DNA from 4 places in the Mesorhizobium sp. CO1-1-8 genome. Region 3 is predicted to be linked to each of the others. Evidence: predicted binding sites of a transcription regulator. Region 3 holds the regulator's gene; each other region holds the start of a gene.

Region 1 (5,459 bases), on a different contig from region 3:
GCTGCGGCGTGGTCGCCGTATAGTGCGACAGCCGGTGCAGCGAATAGTCGATGCGCTGCGCCGTGAAGGGCGCCAGAGGCCTCGGCTCGCCGAAGCCGACTTCGAAGGTGCCGTTGGCGATCTGGTCGTCGGTGCCGTCGAGATCCGGCACGTCGAACAGGTCGCGGATCGGCCGCTTGATGCGCTCTGCCGTCGCGCCGTCGACATGGGTGCCTTCAAGGAACGCGAAATGCAGCGGGATGGGTGTGGTCGATTCCGACACCGTGACCGCAACCCCATGATTGCGCATGATCAGGCGCAACTGCTCGACTAGGTAGCTTTCGAACAGGCCCGGCTGGGTGATGGTGGTGGAAAAATGCCCAGGCGTCGGCATGTGGCCATAGGCTTGGCGCGAGTCGATCTGGGTGAATGAGTTGGTGGTGACACCGATCTCCGGATAGAAGGCCCGGTAGCGCTTGCCATTGTCACCGCCTGCTGCCGCCAGCTCTGCGAAGGAGTCGCGCAGGAACTTGGTGTTGCGATCGTAAAGCGCCTGCAGTGCCTTGACTGCCTTTTCGGCGCTATCAAAGATTTGCCGGCCAAAAGGTTCCGGCATGACGACAGATTCGATGGCTTGTGGGTAGATTCGCTTTTCCATGGCTCAATATAGAGACTTGGATCGGCACTTGGGAGGGGTGTCGCGACCGAAGGCGGCCAAAGCGCCGTTTTTCTTCAACCGCGCTGCAGGCTGACCAGGAGCACGAAGCCGACGCCGGACTTCTTCAGGGCTGGTGCGTCGATCGTCGAGCCGGTATCGGCGCGCATCATCGGCACGGCCAGAACCGGAGCGGCCAGAACCGTCAGGATAAGCGCCGCCCGCGGCAGAAGCCGAAGGGTCTTGAGAGCGTTGGCGGCGATGCGGTTCATGGTGTTTCAGCTTTTCTTTTCGAGGTCTTGGTTTCTTTGTTCAGTTGCGGAGATGGGTGGGGCAGGCGAGGCGGCAGGTTCTGGAACTGGCTTCGTCCCAGGCGCGGGCCGGACGGCCCGCTTCGGCGACGAGGATGGCGAAGAACATTCCAAACAGGCTCACCAGCAGGCAGACGATGGTGAAGCGGCGAGCAAGCATTGGGTCGGTCTCCTTCAACACGCCGGAGAATGCCCTGATGCAACTGAACCGGCTCTGATGCCGGCGTTCATCTGCGGTTCAAGATGATTGACGGGGTTTCGACGGCACCGGCGTCGGTTTGGATAGCCGCCGACGGGTATCGAGCATCACCGCTGCAGGATGTGTCGGCAAAACGAAAACGGGGCCCGTCGGGCCCCGTCCTCATGTCGCAAGGATGCGCTCGATCAGAGCTTGTGCCAGGTCTGGCTCTTGCAGATCAGTCCGCCGAGCACGCAGCCGCTCATCTTGAGAGAGGTGCCCGACAATGTCGCCTTGCCCGAATAGGTCTTGTCGTTTGCCGGATCGGTGATGTTGCCGGCATATTTGTTGTCGCCTGTCGGCTTGAGCGAGCCGATGGTCTTGCCGGCATATTTGCCGGACTTGAGCGTGATGGAAAACGAGCCGCCGCCGGCGATGGCCGCGGTATCCCCGGCCTGCGTCTTCCAATTGCCCTCGATCGGATCGGCCCAGGCCGCACCGGCCATGATCAATGTGGCCGCAAGGGCCAGGCTCACTTTTCGAGACATGTCTTCCTCCCTTTGGATGTCCGGCCGGACGCCCCGCCTCGCCGGTCTGCCGCTTACGCAAACGTAAGCTAATCCAGCTCCCGGCAAAACAAAAGCGGTGCCGCAACGGAAGACTTTCGTGTTTTGAAGGGTCCCGAATGCGACTGCTGGCCAAGGAAATGAAACGATCGGCGCATCGCCTTTGTCTCCCGTGGTTAGCGAAGTCTTGACTTGGCGTCAGAAAATTTTCGTCAAATTTGACGCAAGCAGGCTGAATTGCTGGCTTTGTATCCTTAATGAATTTTCGCGTTTACCTCTTGTTTTAGCTTTGTTTTCCTCAAATTAAGCACGCCATTTAACGACGGATTCAAGCCTGCACGGCATTCTCGAAAGCATCGTAAGAGCAGCCGGCAAGCACGAAAGAAGGCAGCTCTCGGGAGCCTGACAGGGGCCGGAAACAGGGGATTGAAATGGCACGTTTTGAAATGCTTGAAGCAGGTTTTGGCGCCATGGGGGCAACTGCCCAGGCCGACATCCTTTTCGAACTGGGCATGATGTATGCGACCGGCCGCGACTGCGAGACCGATGTCGTTGCCGCCCACAAATGGTTCAACATCGCCGCCATCAAGGGCTCGGCCCGCGCCGCGGAACTGCGCTCCGAACTGTCGGCCGCAATGTCGAAGGTCGAGATCGCCAAGGCGCTGCGCGAAGCCCGCGAATGGATGACCATGCACTGAAATCTGCCAATCGCAGACAGGTCTATCGAAGACAGGGAAGCTCCGGGATCAAGACTGCACAGACAGCCAGACCCGGCGGAACGAAGGCCGCGCAAGACGGTCACGGTGTTAAGAAAGAGAACGCGGCAGGCCGCAGGGCCCAGTCGTGCGCGACGCAGGGAAGCTGAGTGGGATTTAGGCGCGGGGGCGCCTGGAGATTGCTCGACGGGCAAAAAAAGCCACGACCAGCCGGAACAAGGCTGGCGTGGCTTTTTGCGTGGATGACGTCTTGCAGGCCCAATCGAGCGGCGCCAATGCGCCTAGACAGGCCCAATGAAGGATGAAATTGTCCGGCCTCTCTGGAAGAAGCGCGGCCGGGGCGGCCGCGCGTGAGTGGAGGAGTTCTACCATCATGAAAAAATTGAGTATCTTGAACGCGGCCATATTCGGCCTGATGATGAGCACGCCGGTCGCATTCGCCGACGACATCACCTTTGCGGTGATCGGCCCGATGACCGGACAGCTCGCCACCATCGGCGATCAGTTCAAGCAGGGCGCACAGGCCGCTGCCGACGCGATCAACGCCGCTGGCGGCGTCAATGGGTCGATGATCAAGCTTGATATCGAAGACGACCAGTGCGATCCCAAGCAGGCCGTGTCGGTTGCCAACCGCGTCGTCGCCGATGGCGTCAAGTTCATCGACGGCCATGCATGCTCGGGTTCGAGCATTCCGGCCTCGGCCGTCTATGCCGAAGCCGGCGCGCTGATGATGAGCCCGGCTTCTTCCAACCCGGTGCTGACCGACGCGGCCGCCAAGGCCGGCTGGCCGACGATCATGCGCCTTTATACGCGTGACGATGCGCAGGGCGCCTTCATCGGCCCATGGATCGCCAAGAAGTTTGCCGGCAAGAATGTCGTCGTCCTGCACGACAAGAGCGCCTACGGACAGGGCGTGGCTGACGCCGTCAGAGCAACGATGAATGCCGGCGGCCTCAAGGAGGTCTACTATGACGGCATCAACGCTGGCGAGAAGGACTATTCGGCTCTCGTCACCAAGCTCAAGGACTTGAAAGCCGACGTCGTCTATTTCGGCGGCTACCATCCTGAAGCTGGCCTGATCCTGCGTCAGTCGGCGGAACAGAACCTGAAGTTCCAACTGATCATGCCGGACTCCATCGCCTCGCCGGAGTTCTGGCAGGTCGCCGGCCCGGCCGGCGAGGGCACCATGTTCGTCTTCCCGTCGGATCCGCAGGCAAAGCCGGAAGCCAAGGCAGCGGTCGAGAAGATCAAGGCCGGCGGTTTCGTGCCGGAGGGCTTCACGCTGTTCTCATACGCCACCATCCAGGCATTCGCCGAAGGCATCAAGCGTGCCGGCAGCGATGACCCGGCCAAGGTTGCCGAAGCGCTGAAGAACGGCACGCCGATCAGCACCGTTGTCGGTGATGTCACCTTCGACGAGAAGGGCGATCTCAAGAATGCCAGCTACGACATCAACCAGTGGCATGACGGCAAATATGCGCCGATCGCGCAGTAATCGCCGACTTGGCGACCGGATAGCGTAGAGAAATGGCCGGGTTCGTCCCGGCCATTTTCCTGTTTACCTTCGAACCGTCAGCTGGCTGCAGCGGTCGAGGCGGCTTGTTCCTCGACGAACCGTACCAGCACCGTCCCGTCGGTCACCTGCGCGCCCTCGGTGGCAATCTCGGCGATCACGCCGTCATGCGGCGCGGCGATGGTGTGTTCCATCTTCATCGCCTCCAGGATCAGCAGCGGCTGGCCTTTGATCACGGCATCTCCCTTTCCCGCGCGCACCAGCTTGACCACCCCCGGCATCGGCGCACGCAAACTGCCTGAACCTGCCGCCGCATCATCGGCCCGTGCCAGCGGGTCCGGCACGGCGAAGGTGTAGCCAACGGCGCCTTCGAACACGGTGATGTGGCCTGGCCAGCGGGCGAGGCGTGGTGTTGAGCGAAAATCATGCGAATTGGTGTCGTCATAGGGCTTGTCCAGCGTCACCTGGAACCGCCCGTCATGCCGCACCGAAACCTTCGCCACGATTTCGTCTTCGCCGAACTTCAATCGTGTGCGCCGCGTCACGCTGTGGAAATGCGCATAGCCGGCAAGCGACGACCACGGATCGTTGGATGACGGCGATGCTCCGGCGCCGGAGGCCGCAACGGCCGCGGCAGCGATGGTTTCGCCGGTCGGCGGCGCGACCTCGGTCAGCGCCGTCTGGTGCCTGGCGATCAGGCTGGTGTCGACGTCGCCTGCGGCGAAATCCGGATCGGCGGCGAGAGCGGCAAGAAAGGCGGTGTTGACGGTCGAGCCGGCGATCTCGGTCCGGGATAGCGCCGCGCCAAGCGCTTCCAGAGCCGCCTGACGATCCGTGGCGTGGACGACCAGCTTGGCAATCATCGGGTCGTAGTAGGGCGAGATGGCGTCACCCGCCCGCACGCCGGTCTCGATGCGCATCGTGGCGCCTTCGGGGGCTGCATCCGGAAATTTCAGATGATGCAGCGTACCGGTCGCCGGCAGGAACCCTTTTGCCGCATCCTCGGCATAGATGCGCGCCTCGAAGGCATGGCCGGTGAGCGCGATCTCGCTTTGCGTCTTGGGCAGCTTTTCGCCGCTGGCGACCCGCAACTGCCACTCGACTAGGTCGGTGCCGGTAACCATTTCGGTGACGGGGTGCTCGACCTGCAGGCGGGTGTTCATCTCCATGAACCAGAAGCGGTCGGCCTTCAGGCCCTGTGAGGCATCGACGATGAACTCGATGGTGCCGGCGCCTGAATAATTGATCGCCTTGGCGGCCTTTACCGCCGCATCCGTCATTGCCTTGCGCAGCGCCTCGGTCATGCCGGGGGCGGGCGCTTCCTCGATCACCTTCTGGTGGCGGCGCTGCGCCGAGCAGTCGCGCTCGTAGAGATGCACCGCGTTGCCGAAGCTGTCGCCGAACACCTGCACTTCGATATGGCGCGCCTTGTCGACATATTTTTCGACCAGCACGCGGTCGTCGCCGAAGGAGGCTTTCGCCTCTCGCCGCGCACTGGACAGTGCCTCGGAAAACTCATCGGGATGCTCGACCCGGCGCAT
Region 2 (5,459 bases), on a different contig from region 3:
ACGCATGGCGCCTTTCGAGCGATAACGGATGACGGTGGAGCACAGCGCCGCGTGCTCACGACCATAGGTGTCGAACACCCACTGCATGACGATTTCTCGCCGCTCATGCTCGAAATCGACATCGATATCGGGCGGCTCGCGACGTTCCTCGGAGACAAAGCGTTCGAACAGAAGATCGTTGCGGTCGGGGTCGATCGAGGTGATGCCAAGGACATAGCAGACGGCGCTGTTGGCCGCCGACCCCCTTCCCTGACAGAGGATGTTCTGACTGCGGGCAAAGCGCACGATCGCATTGACGGTCAGAAAATACGGCGCGTATTGCAGCTTCTCGATGAGCTGCAATTCATGCCTGAGCGTGGCGGCAACCTTGTCGGGCACACCTTCGGGAAACCGCTCCGTCGCGCCTTCCCAAGTCAGCTTCTCCAGGGCTTGCTGCGGCGTCAGGCCCGGCAGCATGCGCTCCTCGGGATATTGAAAGGCGAGCTCGTCCAGTGAAAACCGGCAGCGCTCGGCGATTTCAACCGTCCGAGCGATCGCTTCGGGATAGCGGCCGAAAAGACGAGCCATCTCGTCAGGCAGCTTCAGGTAGCGGTCGGCATGCCGCTCGCGCCGAAACCCGGCACCATCGATCGAAACATTGTGGCGGATGCAGGTGACGACGTCCTGCAAGATGCGCCGTGACGGTTCATGGAAGAGCACATCGTTGGTAACAACCGTCGGCACGCCGGCCTGTCCAGCAAGGTTGGACAGTTCGTGCAGCCGCAGCGCGTCATTTGGACGGCGAAACAAGGTCAGCGCCATATAGGCGCGATCGCCAAATGCCTGGTGTAGCCGCCGCAGCCAGAGCGAGCATGTGTCATCAGCCTGATCCGGAATGAACACGCCAACAAGGCCTTCGCCATAGGCGACAAGGTCTGCCCAATGCAACACGCATCTCGCCTTGCCGCCACGCTTCTTGCCCAGCGACAGCAAGCGGCAAAGCCGCGAATAGGCCGCGCGATCGGTTGGATAGACCAGGATGGAAATCTTTTCCGCCAGATCAAGCCGGCAGCCGACGATCAGCCTGACGCCGGTTGCCTTTGCAGCCTCGTGAGCCCGCACAACGCCAGCCAGGCTGTTGCGATCACAGATGGCAAGCGCCGGCAGGGCCATGATTGCGGCCTGCGCAAACAATTCCTCGCAGGAGCTGGCGCCGCGCAGGAAGGAAAAATGCGAGGTGCACTGCAGTTCAATATAAGACGCAGTCATCCGAAGATGCCATGCAGGAACCAGCGATGCGAACCGGTCGCGGCATCCTCGCCATCGCCGGCGCGATAGATCCAGAACCGCTCGCCGGCTTCGTCCTCGACCTGAAAATAGTCGCGCACGGCGGCAAGCTCGGCATCACGCTTCCACCATTCGCCAAAGATCCGCTCGGGGCCATCGGCGCGCTTGACCCGTCGGCGGATGCCTCTCCAGGTAAAGCTGGCCGGCGGATGATCCGGCAGCAACGCTATCGCCTCGATGGGCTCCGGCACGGCAAACAGACGAGCCGGCCGCGGCCAATGATCTTGCCATGCCTGGCCGTTTTCGGCCGACGCCGGCGCCACGCGCCGGAACGATCGCTCGGGCACGTCGCTTGCCACCGGGGTAAACCGATAGAGCTTCTCCTCACCGACACGATTGCCGAGGATGTCGATCAGATCCGAGATGTCGGCCTCCCGATGCTCGATAAGTGAGGAAATGGTCTGCGTGGGAGTCAGCGGTTCAGCCAGAGGCGCGGACAAGCACATCAACTCGATACCAAAGCCCGGATCGACCGTCTCGATCTTGTCACAGATGAGACGCGTCAGCCGCTTGACATCGCGGACAGGCAAGGCCGTGCCGACGCGGATGGCTTCGGCGCGGTTGTCGACGCGGTAAAGCAGCAGGTCGAGCCGCCGGGCGCCGAGGCCTCTGGTCTCCAATTCGGCACACAACGCCTGAACAAGCTTGCCGACATAATGCGCGATCGTCTCGGCCGCACTGATGGGCTCGCCAAAGGCTCGTTTCACCTCGAGCAGGTCGAATGTCCGCACCGGCTCTATCGGTTCAGCAAGGCGTCCAGCAGCCTGATCAAGGCGGCGGCAGAGTTCCGGCCCGAAGCGCAGCGTGAGTGGCGCGCGCGGCTGCTTGAGAAGCTCGCCTACCCTGTCGAAGCCCAAAATCCTCAGACCACTGACGATCGCATCGGGCAACCGCAGTGCCGCGATGGGCAGAGGACCAATGGCGTCGACGGTTGCGTTGACGGCGACCACGCTGACGGTCTGCTTGACGTACCGCGCCACCGCATGAGCAGCACCCCAGCTATCGGCAATCGCTGACCGCGCCGAGAAGCCAACCTGGCTGAGACGCTCGACCATATCGGCCAGCATCAACTGTTCGCCGCCATGAAGGTGATCGGCGCCCGTGGTCTCCATGACCAATCCGTCCGGAGTATCCACAGCGGCGATCGGCGCATAGCGTCTCAACGCCCATAGCGCCAGCCGCTCCAATGCCTCCGCGTCAGCATCGGGCTCGGCGTCCATAACCACCAGGCCCTGCACGAGGGCCTGTGCCTTCGTCGCGGGCATTCCGACGCGTAAGCCCGCTTCTATCGCCGCGCGATCCACCGCAGTCACCAGGCGACGATTACCATGCCGCCCGACCAGCACCAAAGGCTTATCCGCTGGCGGCGAGACGTCGCCCAATTTCCTTCTGAGCCGGTCGGTCGGCCAGTTTGGAAGGAAGAGCGAGACGACCCTTTGCATCACAAGCCTCCACTTCGATATCGAGTGTTTCCCCTCCACGAGACCGGATCAGTTCAAGTTGCCATCGCGCCCGGCCAACGCCGGGCACAGGCAGCGGTCGCGACGGCAGCACGGAAACCCGCCAGCGGGTGACAGACGCCGTCGGCTGCCCGAAATCGGCGGCTTCGGTCTGGCGGCGCCAGCGGCGGATGGCGATGCCCATTGCGCCGGAGCCTTCCGATGCCAGTTGCAACCGGCGCGAGGCAGTCATGGACAGGCGCGCCACTTCCGCGACCACAGCTCCAAGCCCGACATGCCGCAGACCTTCCTCGAAGCAGGCGAGCAAGGATTTGTCGTCACCGGCTTCAACATAGATCACCCGGTCGGGATGCAGTCCGACCTGGGCGATTGCCGGCGCAAACAGATCCTGGCGCGTCACGCACCACAGCACCTTGCCTTGCGTCCTGGCTGCAATCCCGGCTGCAAAAAGCGACGCTGCGGCGCCATCGATCGCTCCATTGCCGCCGCCGGCAACTTCATGAAGTGCGCCAAGCGCCACACCCCGGCCTGGCAGATGACTGTCGATAGGGGGGATACCGAATGGGAGCACCGCTCTTTTGCGCGCATTACCGCCTTCGAGACGCGAAATGCGATCTCGCAGATCGGAAATAGCAGCGTTTGACCTCGATGCACTCATCTGTCCCTGAACGCGATATGATGGCGGGATGTTCCCCATTTGTTCCCTTCTTGCTGAAGAGTCAATGGCGTAGCGAGGTGGCGCTGCGGAAGAAATGTTGTCGCGACCGCCCCGTGGCACCGGCAGAACCGTCTGCCAACAGGATGAGGCGTCGAAGGCCACCTGTCCTGTTGGATGTTCGCGCCGGCGGCTGGCGGCGCCCAAAAGAAAAACGGCGTATAAACCGCAGTCCTGCGCGCGTCGGCAATTGGGGACATCGTCGCGCGCTGGACGGGAGGAAATTCGCCCCCGCCGCGGGCGGTTAACAGGACAGCCGTAGGAGCGTCAGCATAGCGCCGGCCGCAGGACGGGACGCGGGACCGACTGTCCCCGTCCGAGGTGGTCCGCGTGGTTTGCCTTAGGAGGGAAGCCGACCGGCGAGATCGCGCGCAATTCGGGTTCTCGACAGCCCGGCCGTTGGTCCGCAACAGTGCGATGGGGTTGGCCACGGCGAGTGGCTTGGGAAAATCGATCAGTTCTTGCCCCGTCGGGCCCTGAAATAACCAACATATTCCTGCCGCTACAAGAGGGATGACTTTTGTGTTCTCATTTTGTTCACCGATGGCAGGGGCGATTATATCGTTGACAAACCTAGCACCAAAATAGGAATATAATCAGGACAGGCCGGCACTCTCACGAAAGCGCACAAAAACCAGTCCTCAACCTTAGGGAACGGCACCGCCGCCCGTCGGTCATTCGTTAATAAACCCTTAATTCTCAAATAGTTAACCGCAACCTGCAACTCTGTTGTCGGGGACAAAAGCTATGAACGAGCTTCACTTCGGCGATAACCTTGATGTGCTGCGGGCAATGCCAGCAGAGTCAGTGGATTTGATCTACCTAGACCCGCCATTTAATTCGAACGCCAATTACAATGTTCTTTATGGGACGAAGCGGGGTGGCCCTTCGCAAGCTCAATCGCACGCATTTGAAGACACATGGAAATGGGGACGCGATGCACAGCGGGCAATTGACGAAACGGCGGAGAGACACCTTGAAGCCGGCTCTTTGTTAGATGCGTTCCAAAAGGTTTTTGGAAACAGCAACATGATGGCGTATCTGGCCATGATGACTGTTCGATTGATTGAGATGCGTCGCGTGCTGAATTCGAAAGGTTCGCTCTATTTGCATTGCGACCCGACAGCGAGCCACTACCTGAAACTGATCCTAGATGCGATTTTTGGACCGGATCGGTTCCAGAACGAAATTATCTGGAAAAGACACAGCGCGCATAACAGCGCGAAGCGCTACGGCCCGGTTCATGACGTGCTATTTTTTTATACCAAGAGCAACGTGTTTACCTGGACGAATCCACGAACCGACTACGCCGAAGACTACTTAGACAAATATTACAAATATCAGGATGGCGACGGTCGCCTGTATTGGCGCAACAGCCTAACTGCCGCAGGCACCCGACAGGGTTCATCCGGTCAGGCTTGGCGCGGTTATGACCCGGCGGTCAAGGGTGCGCACTGGAAGTTTACCACCGACAATCTTGAGGCCCTTGACGCTGCTGGCAAGCTCTATTGGCCGCCCGGCGGCGGCTGGCCGCAGATCAAGAGATATCGGGACGAATTGAAGGGGTTGGTAGTAAGCGACATTTGGGATGACATCGACAAGATCAACCCAGCCGGGAACGAACGTCTAGGCTACTCAACGCAAAAGCCGCTCGCGTTGCTGGAACGGATAATCCTTGCATCGTCCAATAAGGGTGACGTTGTCCTCGATCCATTTTGCGGGTGCGGAACAGCCGTTGAGGCCTCGCAAAACTTAGGGCGCAACTGGATTGGGATAGATGTTACTTATTTAGCGATCCACGTTATCGAAGGGCGCTTGGTCAAAGCCTTCGGCCCATCAATTAAGGACAGCTACAAAATCTTTGGGCGCCCAAGGGACGCAAACGACGCGAGGGCCCTTGCCGGACGGGACTGGTTGGAATTTCAGAAGTGGGCAGTTTTTACGCTTGGCGGCATTCC
Region 3 (5,459 bases):
CATGCTCGGGCCGCACAAGCACCGGCCGGACCTGAGCGGAAAGCTGGAAGCCATCCTGGCCGAGCCATCGCTCTACGACGAAGCGCTGCTGCTTCTGGCGCGCAACGGATTCGACATCGGTGCCGATGCCAGGCGCACGGATTGGCGTGAGACGCGAACCGAGAATGAAGAGGTGCTGGTCGCCTGGCAGACCATCTACCGCGATCCGCAGCGCTACTGGATGTTCTACGAACTGGCCGAGAAGCTGGTCGACTTCGAGGATTATTTCCGCCGCTGGCGCTTCAACCACGTCACCACGGTCGAGCGCATCATCGGCCTGAAACGCGGCACCGGCGGCACGTCGGGTGCTTCGTATCTGAAGAAAATGCTCGAGGTCGTGCTGTTCCCGGAGCTGTGGGCGGTCCGCACCCGGCTCTGACATCATCGAAATGAGGACAGGCTCACCGAAGGGACGCTCTGTGGCGGAAAACCCTTCGCTAACAACCGGGGACTGACCGACCATGAGTGGAATTCCTGATCTCGCCGCAATCGAAGCGATGGATGCCACGGATCCGCTGCGGGCCATGCGCGACCGTTTCATTCTGCCGGAGGGGGTGATCTATCTCGACGGCAATTCACTGGGGGCAGCGTCGAATGCCGTTTTCGGCGAGCTGCAGCAGGCGGCGACCCAGGAATGGGCCCAGGATCTTATCCGAGCCTGGAACACGGCGGGATGGTTCGAGATGCCGATCGAACTCGGTGGCCAGATTGGACGCCTGATAGGAGCCGCGGCCGGCCAGACCGTCGTCTGCGACACGACGTCGACCAACATCTACAAGGTGCTGCATGCAGCGCTGGAGATGCGGCCCGGCCGGTTGGCCATCGTCGCCGAGGGTGACAGTTTTCCCACAGACCTTTACATCGCCGAAGGCGTGGCCTCGACCCGGGATGGCGTCCTGCTGCGCCTCGCGGGTATCGACGCGCCGACCATCGAAGAGCTGATCGACGAAAACGTCGCGGTGGTGCTGGTCAACCACGTCAACTACAAATCGGGTGAACTGCGCGACATGGCGGCGCTGACGCGCAAAGCTCATGCGGCCGGAGCGCTGATCGTCTGGGATCTTTGCCACACCGCCGGCGCCCTGCCCGTCGAGCTCGATCACGCAAATGCCGATTTCGCCATCGGCTGCACCTACAAGTACCTCAACGGCGGTCCGGGAGCGCCGGCTTTCATCTATGCCGCGCAGCGCCACCACGGCGATATCACCCAGCCACTTAGCGGCTGGTGGGGCCATGCGCGGCCCTTTGCCTTCGAACGGGGTTATGTCGCCGGCACAGGCATCCGCCGCTTTCTGTGCGGCACGCAGCCGGTCCTGTCGATGCGGGCGCTCAAAGGTGCGCTTGCCATCTGGAACGACGTCGACATGGCGGAACTGCGAAAGAAGAGTGTCGCGCTGACCGAACTGTTCATCCAGCTCGTCGAAGCCAAGTGCGGCGCCTACGGTCTCACGCTGGAGACCACCCGCGACGCGACCAGGCGCGGCAGCCAGGTGTCATTCCTTCACGATCATGGCTATCAAATCATGCGGGCGCTGATCGAGCGCGGGGTGATCGGTGACTTCCGCGCCCCATCAACCATCCGTTTCGGCTTCACGCCCCTCTATGTCGGCTACAAGGATGTGTGGCTGGCGGTTGAGGTGCTGGAAGACATTCTGCGTACGGGCGCATGGAAGGACCAGCGTTTCGCCGTCAAGGAGGCCGTTACCTGACGCACCGATCCCGGCGATCCGCCGTCGCTGCCCTCTCTGCCTGGCAGATGACGGAGAACTGAATTTCCAGCCGCAAATGCCAGCCGAAGTTGGCGTTTTGGCTCCGTTTCGTTCACGGCAAACGAGTGCCCCGAAGGTCGCTATCGTCCCTTGTCGATGTCGATCGACAGGTAATGCCAAGCCTTGCTAGAGGATAAGCCACAGGTCATTAACCATAATAATTTCAATATGAGCAACGCATCGCCGTGGTTGGCGCCCATCGATCGCGACCCGCTGGCAACCGCCAAATAATTTCAGCGGCCTTAACAAATTCATTAAACTTTAAACGGTTGCAGAACACTACTGGAACAGATAGTGTTTGTTCTGGGTTTGTTTTTCGATTCTGGTTTCAGGTAATCTGGGGGCCGCCATGCTGACACGCAAGCAACATGAACTGCTGATGTTCATCCATGAACGCCTGAAAGAGAGCGGCATTCCGCCCTCCTTCGACGAGATGAAGGAGGCACTCGACCTTGCCTCCAAATCCGGGATCCATCGGCTGATCACGGCGCTCGAGGAGCGCGGCTTCATTCGCCGGCTGCCCAATCGGGCACGCGCGCTGGAAGTGCTGCGGTTGCCGGACTCGATCGCGCCCGGCCTCAACGCGGCAAAGAAGTTCTCGCCAAGCGTCATCCAGGGCAGTCTCGGTCAGGGTGGTGCTCTTGGCCGGCAGATCAAGCCGGCGCCTTCGCGGATGCCCTCGCCTGGCAATGACGACGATGCGGTCTCCGCCGTGTCGATACCGGTGATGGGCCGCATCGCCGCCGGCGTGCCGATCGATGCCATCCAGCATCAGACGCATTCGATCTCGGTGCCGCCGGACATGATCATGGGCGGCGCGCACTATGCGCTGGAGGTTAAGGGCGACTCGATGATCGACGCCGGCATCTTCGACGGCGATACCGTCATCATCCGCAATGCCGACACGGCAAGCCCCGGTGAGATCATCGTGGCGCTGGTCGATGAAGAGGAAGCGACGCTGAAGCGGTTCCGCCGCAAGGGCGCCTCGATTGCGCTCGAAGCCGCCAACCCGGCCTATGAAACCCGTATTTTCGGCCCGGACAGGGTCAAGGTGCAAGGCAAGCTCGTTGGCCTGATCCGCCGCTACTGAGGCGGCTGCGGGTTGGCCACTGGCTTCTCGGGTTTCTTGAAGGGTGCCAGCCCCCGCGCCTCGCGAGAGTATTTGCGTTGCGTGTGCCAGGGCCGATATGGGCTGTCCACCGCGAAGCTGATCGTCGCCGGCGTGGTCGCCGATTGGCGATCGAAGAAGATCGCGGCGCTTCCTTTGCGAGCCAGTTGCCGCTTGGTGATGACGAGAACCAGCGGGTTGTGACAGGCGTCATAGGCGGTGGCGTCATTGATGACGATCAACTCGGCGAAGCCGCAGGCTTTCCAGGTGTCCTTGCGGTCCTCGACATAGGCAATGATTGCACCGGACATGTGCCTGGCCACGCAAACGCCTGAGGAGCAATAGAACGGCGATCCCGGCGGTAGCTCAACGGCATCCGCGACGTCGAATTGCCCGTCGCTGTTGTCGAACACCTCCGGAACGACGATGGTTTCTGATGTCAGCGCGCGTTTCCAGTTGTCGACGGTGAATTCGTTCGGCCGTTCCCGGCTGACGGCAAGCTCACCGCCACCGATCGGCAACGCCACCAGCCGGGCGTCTTCCGAGATCAGCACATCCGGCGTGCGCGTATCCGAGACGGTCAGCAGGCCGGCAATCGCGAACGGAAGAGCCGCAAGCCGCAGCCATGTCGTCGTCATCGTCGCAATGACCAGGGCAATCGCCACCAGCAGGACAGACTGCTGCGAAATCAATCCGACCCCATCGACCGGCGAACGCTCGGAAATCCATCCGGACATGGCGATCATCGCCGTCAGGCCCTTGCTCATCACATAGAGAAAGGGTCCATCAGCGCCGAATGGCATTGCCAGCGCGCTGAGCACGGCGAAAGGCATGACAACCAGTGACACGATCGGCATGATGGCCAGGTTGGCGAACAGGCTGAGCGGCGACACCCGCTGAAAATGCCAGATGGCAAACAGCGTCGTGGCGCTTCCGGCGATGATCGAGGTCATGGCAAGGCCGGTTGCCGCCAGCAGGACTTTTCGCGTCAGGAAACCGGGCATGGATCGCTTTGGCGGCGGCGGTCTTGCTTTTCCCGCGCGGTGATCCGACCAGCCGGCATAGGCGCCGACCAGCGCCGCGGTCGCGGCGAACGACATCTGGAAGCTCGGGCCGACAACCTCGTGCGGCGACACCACGATGACGGCGATCGCCGAGATCGCCAGATTGCGCATGGTGAGTGCTGCTCGATCGAACAGCACGGCAATCAGCATCACCGCCAGCATGATAAAGCTGCGCTCGGCGGCAACGACGACGCCAGAAATGATGAGATAGGCGGCGATCGAGAACAGTGCGGCGGCAGCGGCATACTTCTTGACCGGGCGACGCGCGGAAAAGTCGGGAAACAAGGCGAAGGCGCCGCGCAGCAATCCCATGATGGTGCCGGCGACCAGCGCCATGTGCAGTCCCGAAATGGAGATGATGTGGTAGATGCCGGTACGTCGCATCGCCTCATTGATGTCATCGGGAATGCCGGCGCGCACGCCGACGATGAGCGCCGCGGCGATCTCGCCTTCGGCGCCGCCGACGCTCGCCCTGATATGGTCGGCGATGCCTTCACGGGCATTTTCCACGCTAGAGGATATTCGGGCTGACAGCGGCATGTCGCCATCATCGCTGACGACAAGCTTTGGATTGCCGAGAAAGAACCCGCTTCCGCCGATGCCGGCAAAATAGCTGTCGAAGGAGAAATCATAGCTGTCCGGTCGCACCGGCCCGGTCGGCGGCAAAAGCTTGGCATATCCAGTGATGAGGGAGCCGGCGGTCACGTCAGCCGGGATCTTGCGTGCCGAAAGCCGCACCCGTTCCGGCGCATAGCGCAGTTTCGGCCGGGCGGTCGAGGTCACGTCGATGGTCAGCCGGATACGGCCGCTCTCCATACGGTCGAGCGAAACGACGCGGCCGGTCACCTGCGTCGAGATTTCCGAACCGAGCATCTGCGTTCCCGCCCGCCATGTCTCGACCTTTGCAGCGAGCAGGCCGAGCGCGCACAAAAGTGTGGCCATGGCGCACAGATGCGTCTTTGGCCATGAACGCGAGACCAGCGCGCAGATCCCCGTCAGAATGACAACCGCGACAGGTCTCGCAAAGTCAGGTTCCGCCGCCAGCGAAAAATAGCCAATCGCTCCGATCGCCAGGCAGACCGGCACCAGCAGGAAGGCTACACCCCGGTCGAGTTCCAAGCTCGCCGCCATGTTCACGCTGTGGCGCAGGCGAGGCAGTGATGTCAGGCCGATCTGCCGGCGCACGCGCACGATCCTGCCGGTTTCGGCAACAGGAACAGAGGCAGCGACATCCGTTTGCAAGGGCGCCTTGCCGGGATCCGGCACCAGGGGTGACGGCGGCGGCAATGAGGCTGGCAGAGGCACAAACAGGGACCGTTCGCTGACGCCAATGGCAGCGTCCTCGCCCCGATCCGAGCCCCAGCCTCGTCCAGCCATCGGGTCTGCCCCTTGCGCCCTCGACACCCTATGCTACATGAACGCGCAAAGCGCGAAAGTCCGCGCGACCGCACCCCGCTTCAGATGGTTTCCGAGAGTTCC
Region 4 (5,459 bases), on a different contig from region 3:
CTGAAGGCCGACGAGCAAAGCGCGCCCGAGTTCGAGGCCGCCGGCTGCACGCAATGGACCTATACCGGCTCGCGTCACGGCAAGCTAGTCGCCATGCCCTACTGGAGCGTTCCCGACAGCGCTTTCGATGATCCCGACGAGATGACGGCCTGGGCACGCCGGGCCTATGAGGCGGGGCGGCGGGCGGGGAAGTAGCTGCGTAGCGCGAAGCCGCCCCCTCATCCGGCCGCTTCGCGGCCACCTTCTCCCCGCTGGGGAGAAGAGGTCGGCGCCGGTGCCGGCAAGCTCCTCTCCCCTCGGGGAGAGGTCGGATTGCCCTGAATTGCCGCTTGCAATTCGGTTTCGGCAATCCGGGTGAGGGGCCCTTCGCCGCGTGAACCTACAGCGCCTTTGCAATCCTCGCCGCCAGCCGCGCATTGTTTTCGACCAGCGCGATGTTGGTCTTCAGGCTCCGGCCGCCGGTCAGTTCGAGGATCTTCGACAGCAGGAACGGCGTCACCGCCTTGCCGGTCACGTTGAGCGCCTCGGCGGCCTTCTGCGCGGCGTCGATATAGCTCGCCATCTCTTCAGCCGGGATTTCATGGTTCTCGGGCACCGGATTGGCAATCAGCATGCCGCCGGCGAGCCCCAGCGCTGCCCTCGTCTGGTAGAAATGCGCAATCTCTTCCGGCTCGTGCAGGGTCAGCGGCGCGCGGAACGGCGATTGCCTGGACCAGAAGGCCGGCATCGTCTCGCAGCCATGGCCGATCACCGGCACGCCGCGCGTCTCCAGCACCTCCAGCGTCTTTTCGATGTCGAGGATCGCCTTGGCGCCGGCCGAGACGACGATGACCGGGGTACGCGCCAGCTCGTCGAGATCGGCGGAAATGTCAAAGCTCTTTTCCGCACCCTTGTGCACGCCGCCGATACCGCCGGTGGCGAACACTTTTATGCCGACCATATGCGCCGCGATCATCGTGGCGGCGACCGTGGTGCCACCGGTGCGCCCTTGCGCCACGGCAAAACCGAGATCGGCGCGCGACAGTTTCATGGCGTCGCCCGTCATCGCCAGCGATTCGCGCTCGCCGTCCGAAAGCCCGATCTTGATGCGGCCGCCAACCACGGCGATCGTCGCCGGCACGGCGCCGCCATCGGTGATGATCTTTTCGACATCGGCCGCCATGGCGCCATTGTCCGGGTAGGGCATGCCATGGGTGATGATGGTGCTTTCCAGCGCCACCACCGGCCGGCCGGCCGCCAGAGCCTGCGCCACCGGCGCGTGGATGTCGATGAAGGGGCGGGCGGTCTCAGGGGTCATCAGGGTCTCCAATCCGGAATGCGGAGCGTCTGTCGGGACATCAGGCAACATCGCGGCACTATGAATTTGCCGGTCTCATGCCATTTCCCTGGCATCCGGCACAAGAGCCAGCGCTTCCGCGAAGCTCGCCGCGGTAAACTCCGGAACGGCGTTGGCGCTTTCGATGGCAAGCGTCGCCCCGGCAATGCCTTCGCGCAGAGCTGCCCGCAGCGGCAGTCCGTGCAGCAGGGCAGCGACCGTTGCGCCCGCCAGCGCATCGCCGGCGCCGGTGACGTCAGCGACCTTTCTTGGCGGCGGCGGCAGGATCGAGAAGGCGCCGGCGTCATCGAAGCCCAGCATGGGCCCGCCGCCCGCCGTCACCACGCCGCTGACGAGGCCGCTGCATCGCAACCCATCGACGACCTCGCGCTCCGTGGCATTCGCGGCGACGCCGGCCAGCACCATGGCCTCGCGCCGGTTCATGAACACCAGCGAGAGCTCCTTCAGCACCGGTATCAGCCGCGTTACCTTGGCCGGGGAAATGGCAATGGCGAAAACCGGCTTGCCCGCGGCGAGCGTGACCATCCGTTCCAGCGCCGAAGAGGGCAGGTTGGCGTCGCACAGGATCGCGTCGGCGGCGGCGATCACCTCCCGCACCTTGGAGCGCCTGATCTGCTTGGGAAACGCCAAATCATAGAGCGCCATGTCGGCAAAGCCGACGATCAGTTCGCCCTCGCTGTCGATCAGTGCCGTGTAGCTCGGCGTCGTGCGGTCGAGGAAGACCGCCGACAGGTCGGCAATGCCAGCCTCGGCAATGGCTCGCGAAACGGTGTCGGCAGCCGCATCGCCGCCGCGAACCGACATGAGCGACGCGGAGACGCCGCGCCGCACGGCACTGCGCAAAGCGTTGAAGACGCCGCCGCCGACATCCTCGCGCATTGTGCCCGGATTGGAGGCGGCGGGCACGTAAGCGCCGGACACCTGGCCGCGCCGATCGATATGGGCGCCGCCTACGGCCAGTACTTTCGCGGATTTCAGCATGCCGGCGATATGACCTTTGTTATTCCAGCCGCACAAGCGCTAGGCTGTGCGACGGAGCTTCGCATGCGAGGCGGCGATTCGGCAGGTCGAAACAACCGAGCCGTCTGGCCCAACGTAGTGCAATCCTGATCGAATCCCTTGGACAAAAAAAGAACAAATCCGGATATTGTTTGTTTTTCAGATATTTGATCCCTCTTGCCAAATGAGAACAAAAAAGGTACAAATAGGCAGGGATTACGGATTGTCCGGCCTTCATTGACGACCAAGGGGTGATGTATCATGGCTCAGAATTCTTTGCGGCTGGTAGAGGACAAGGCAGTGGACAAATCAAAGGCTCTGGATGCGGCGCTGTCGCAGATCGAGCGGGCTTTCGGCAAGGGCTCGATCATGCGGCTCGGCGCGAACGAGCAGGTCGTCGAGATCGAAACGGTGCCGACCGGCTCGCTTGGCCTCGACATCGCGCTTGGCGTCGGTGGCCTGCCGCGCGGCCGCATCATCGAGATCTACGGGCCGGAAAGCTCGGGCAAGACGACGCTTGCCCTGCACACCGTGGCCGAAGCCCAGAAGAAGGGCGGCATCTGCGCTTTCGTCGATGCCGAGCACGCGCTTGATCCGGTCTATGCCCGCAAGCTTGGCGTCGATCTCGAAAACCTGCTGATCTCGCAGCCCGACACTGGTGAGCAGGCGCTGGAAATCTGCGACACGCTGGTGCGCTCCGGCGCCATCGACGTGCTGGTGGTCGATTCGGTCGCGGCGCTGACGCCCCGTGCCGAAATCGAAGGCGAGATGGGCGATTCTCTGCCGGGCCTGCAGGCCCGCCTGATGAGCCAGGCGTTGCGCAAGCTGACCGCCTCGATCTCGCGCTCCAACACCATGGTCATCTTCATCAACCAGATCCGCATGAAGATCGGCGTCATGTTCGGTTCGCCCGAGACGACGACCGGCGGCAACGCGCTGAAATTCTACGCATCGGTGCGCCTCGACATCCGCCGCATCGGCTCGGTCAAGGACCGCGACGAGGTCGTCGGCAACCAGACCCGCGTCAAGGTGGTCAAGAACAAGCTGGCCCCGCCCTTCAAGGTGGTCGAGTTCGACATCATGTACGGTGAAGGCGTGTCCAAGACCGGCGAACTGGTCGATCTCGGCGTCAAGGCCGGCGTGGTCGAGAAGTCGGGTGCCTGGTTCTCCTACAATTCGCAGCGTCTCGGTCAGGGCCGCGAGAATGCAAAACTGTTCCTGCGCGACAATCCCGACACCGCACGCGAGATCGAGCTGGCGCTCAGGCAGAATGCCGGGCTGATCGCCGAGAAATTCCTGGAGAATGGTGGTCCCGAGCGCGGTGAAAGCGACGACGGTTTCGAGGAAGAATCCGGCGCGATGTGACAGCTCGATGTCGGCCGGAGTTCGGCCATAATCGCGTTCTATTATCTCAGGCTTAAGTAATTGAGTTCCGCGTTATTGCGTTTTGAAACCGCCGGCCCAGTGCCGGCGGTTTTGCATTTTGGCGCCGAAACCAGGCCGGTTCGAACGGCCGGCAAAGGCCGTGGATTGGACCAATTCCGTGTTTCTGGACAGGGTGAAGCGCGGCGGCTAAAAGGCCAAGTCTTAATCTTCTAAAACGCAGAGCCCATTTCCGCCGGTTCGCCGGCGGCTCTTCCGAAAAGGCAGCATTCATGAGTGGCGTGAACGAAATCCGGTCGACATTTCTCGACTACTTCCGCAAGGAGGGTCACGAGATCGTCGCGTCGAGCCCGCTGGTGCCGCGCAACGATCCGACGCTGATGTTCACCAACGCCGGCATGGTGCAGTTCAAGAACGTCTTCACCGGTTTGGAAAAGCGGCCCTATTCGCGCGCTTCGACCGCCCAGAAGAGCGTGCGCGCCGGCGGCAAGCACAACGACCTCGACAATGTAGGCTACACCGCGCGCCATCTGACCTTCTTCGAGATGCTCGGCAATTTCTCCTTTGGCGACTACTTCAAGGAGCGCGCCATCGAGCTCGCCTGGAACCTGATCACCAGGGAATTCGGGCTGAACAAGGACAAGCTGCTGGTCACCGTCTATCACACGGACGACGAGGCGGCCGGGTTCTGGAAGAAGATCGCCGGTTTTCCCGACGACCGCATCATTCGCATCGCGACATCGGACAATTTCTGGGCGATGGGCGATACCGGCCCGTGCGGTCCGTGCTCGGAGATTTTCATCGACCGCGGCGAGCACATCTGGGGCGGCCCTCCCGGCAGCCCGGAGGAGGATGGCGACCGTTTCCTGGAATTCTGGAACCTGGTGTTCATGCAGTATGAACAGGTGACAAAGGAGGAGCGCATCGACCTGCCACGCCCCTCGATCGACACCGGCATGGGCCTGGAGCGCATGGCGTCCATCCTGCAAGGGGTGGAAAGCGTCTTCGAGACTGATCTGTTCCGTCACCTGATCGACGCGGCCTCGTCCGCGATCGGCCATGGCCCCGACAAGGAGACGGTCGCGTCCTACCGGGTCATTGCCGATCATCTGCGCTCGTCCTCCTTCCTGGTCGCCGATGGCGTGCTGCCCTCGAACGAAGGCCGTGGCTATGTTTTGCGCCGCATCATGCGCCGCGCCATGCGTCATGCGCAGTTGCTCGGTGCCAACGAACCGCTGATGTGGAAGTTGGTGCCGGCGCTGGTGCGCGAAATGGGCCAGGCCTATCCGGAGCTGCTGCGCGGCGAACAGTTGATCACCGAGACGCTGAAGCTCGAGGAAACGCGTTTCCGCAAGACGCTGGTGCGCGGCCTCGGTCTGCTCTCGGAGGCGACCGAAACGCTGCATGCCGGCGACATGCTGGACGGCGAGACGGCCTTCAAGCTCTACGACACCTATGGCTTCCCGCTCGACCTGACGCAGGACGCACTGCGCCAGCGCAGCATTTCGGTCGATCTTGCCGGCTTCACCAACGCGATGGAGCAGCAGAAGGCCGAGGCGCGCAAGCACTGGGCAGGCTCCGGCGACGCGGCCACCGAGACCATCTGGTTCTCCGTGCGCGAGAAGGCCGGCGCCACCGAGTTCCTCGGCTATGAGACTGAAGCTGCCGAAGGCATCATCCAGGCGCTTGTCCGGGATGGCAAGGCTGTCGACAGCGCCGGCAAGGGCGACGCGGTGGCGAT

Evidence for each region. The regulator LexA, encoded in region 3, represses DNA repair genes until DNA is damaged. The targets are predictions, from matches to a motif close to TGTTCNNNNTGTGTTCNG.
Region 1: the regulator LexA is predicted to act here: its motif matches at 1,969-1,986, upstream of LB558_RS06385 (sel1 repeat family protein).
Region 2: the regulator LexA is predicted to act here: its motif matches at 3,474-3,491, upstream of LB558_RS22025 (ImuA family protein).
Region 4: the regulator LexA is predicted to act here: its motif matches at 2,522-2,539, upstream of recA (recombinase RecA).

Annotation. Positions count from the first base shown of each region.
Region 1 is NZ_JAIUGZ010000002.1:639,104-644,562, forward strand. It holds gene LB558_RS06365 (AMP nucleosidase) at 1-595, opposite strand, end outside; gene LB558_RS06370 (hypothetical protein) at 712-906, opposite strand; gene LB558_RS06375 (hypothetical protein) at 947-1,105, opposite strand; gene LB558_RS06380 (DUF2147 domain-containing protein) at 1,330-1,671, opposite strand; gene LB558_RS06385 (sel1 repeat family protein) at 2,121-2,387, shown strand; gene LB558_RS06390 (ABC transporter substrate-binding protein) at 2,779-3,900, shown strand; gene LB558_RS06395 (acetyl/propionyl/methylcrotonyl-CoA carboxylase subunit alpha) at 3,978-5,459, opposite strand, start outside.
Region 2 is NZ_JAIUGZ010000011.1:227,946-233,404, reverse strand. It holds gene LB558_RS22035 (error-prone DNA polymerase) at 1-1,248, opposite strand, end outside; gene LB558_RS22030 (DUF6504 family protein) at 1,245-2,768, opposite strand; gene LB558_RS22025 (ImuA family protein) at 2,680-3,444, opposite strand; gene LB558_RS22020 (DNA methyltransferase) at 4,249-5,459, shown strand, end outside.
Region 3 is NZ_JAIUGZ010000010.1:173,449-178,907, reverse strand. It holds gene kynA (tryptophan 2,3-dioxygenase) at 1-418, shown strand, start outside; gene kynU (kynureninase) at 501-1,748, shown strand; gene lexA (transcriptional repressor LexA) at 2,158-2,898, shown strand; gene LB558_RS20630 (ComEC/Rec2 family competence protein) at 2,892-5,357, opposite strand.
Region 4 is NZ_JAIUGZ010000001.1:245,352-250,810, reverse strand. It holds gene LB558_RS01280 (TfoX/Sxy family protein) at 1-195, shown strand, start outside; gene LB558_RS01275 (pseudouridine-5'-phosphate glycosidase) at 380-1,297, opposite strand; gene LB558_RS01270 (carbohydrate kinase family protein) at 1,373-2,317, opposite strand; gene recA (recombinase RecA) at 2,597-3,700, shown strand; gene alaS (alanine--tRNA ligase) at 3,991-5,459, shown strand, end outside.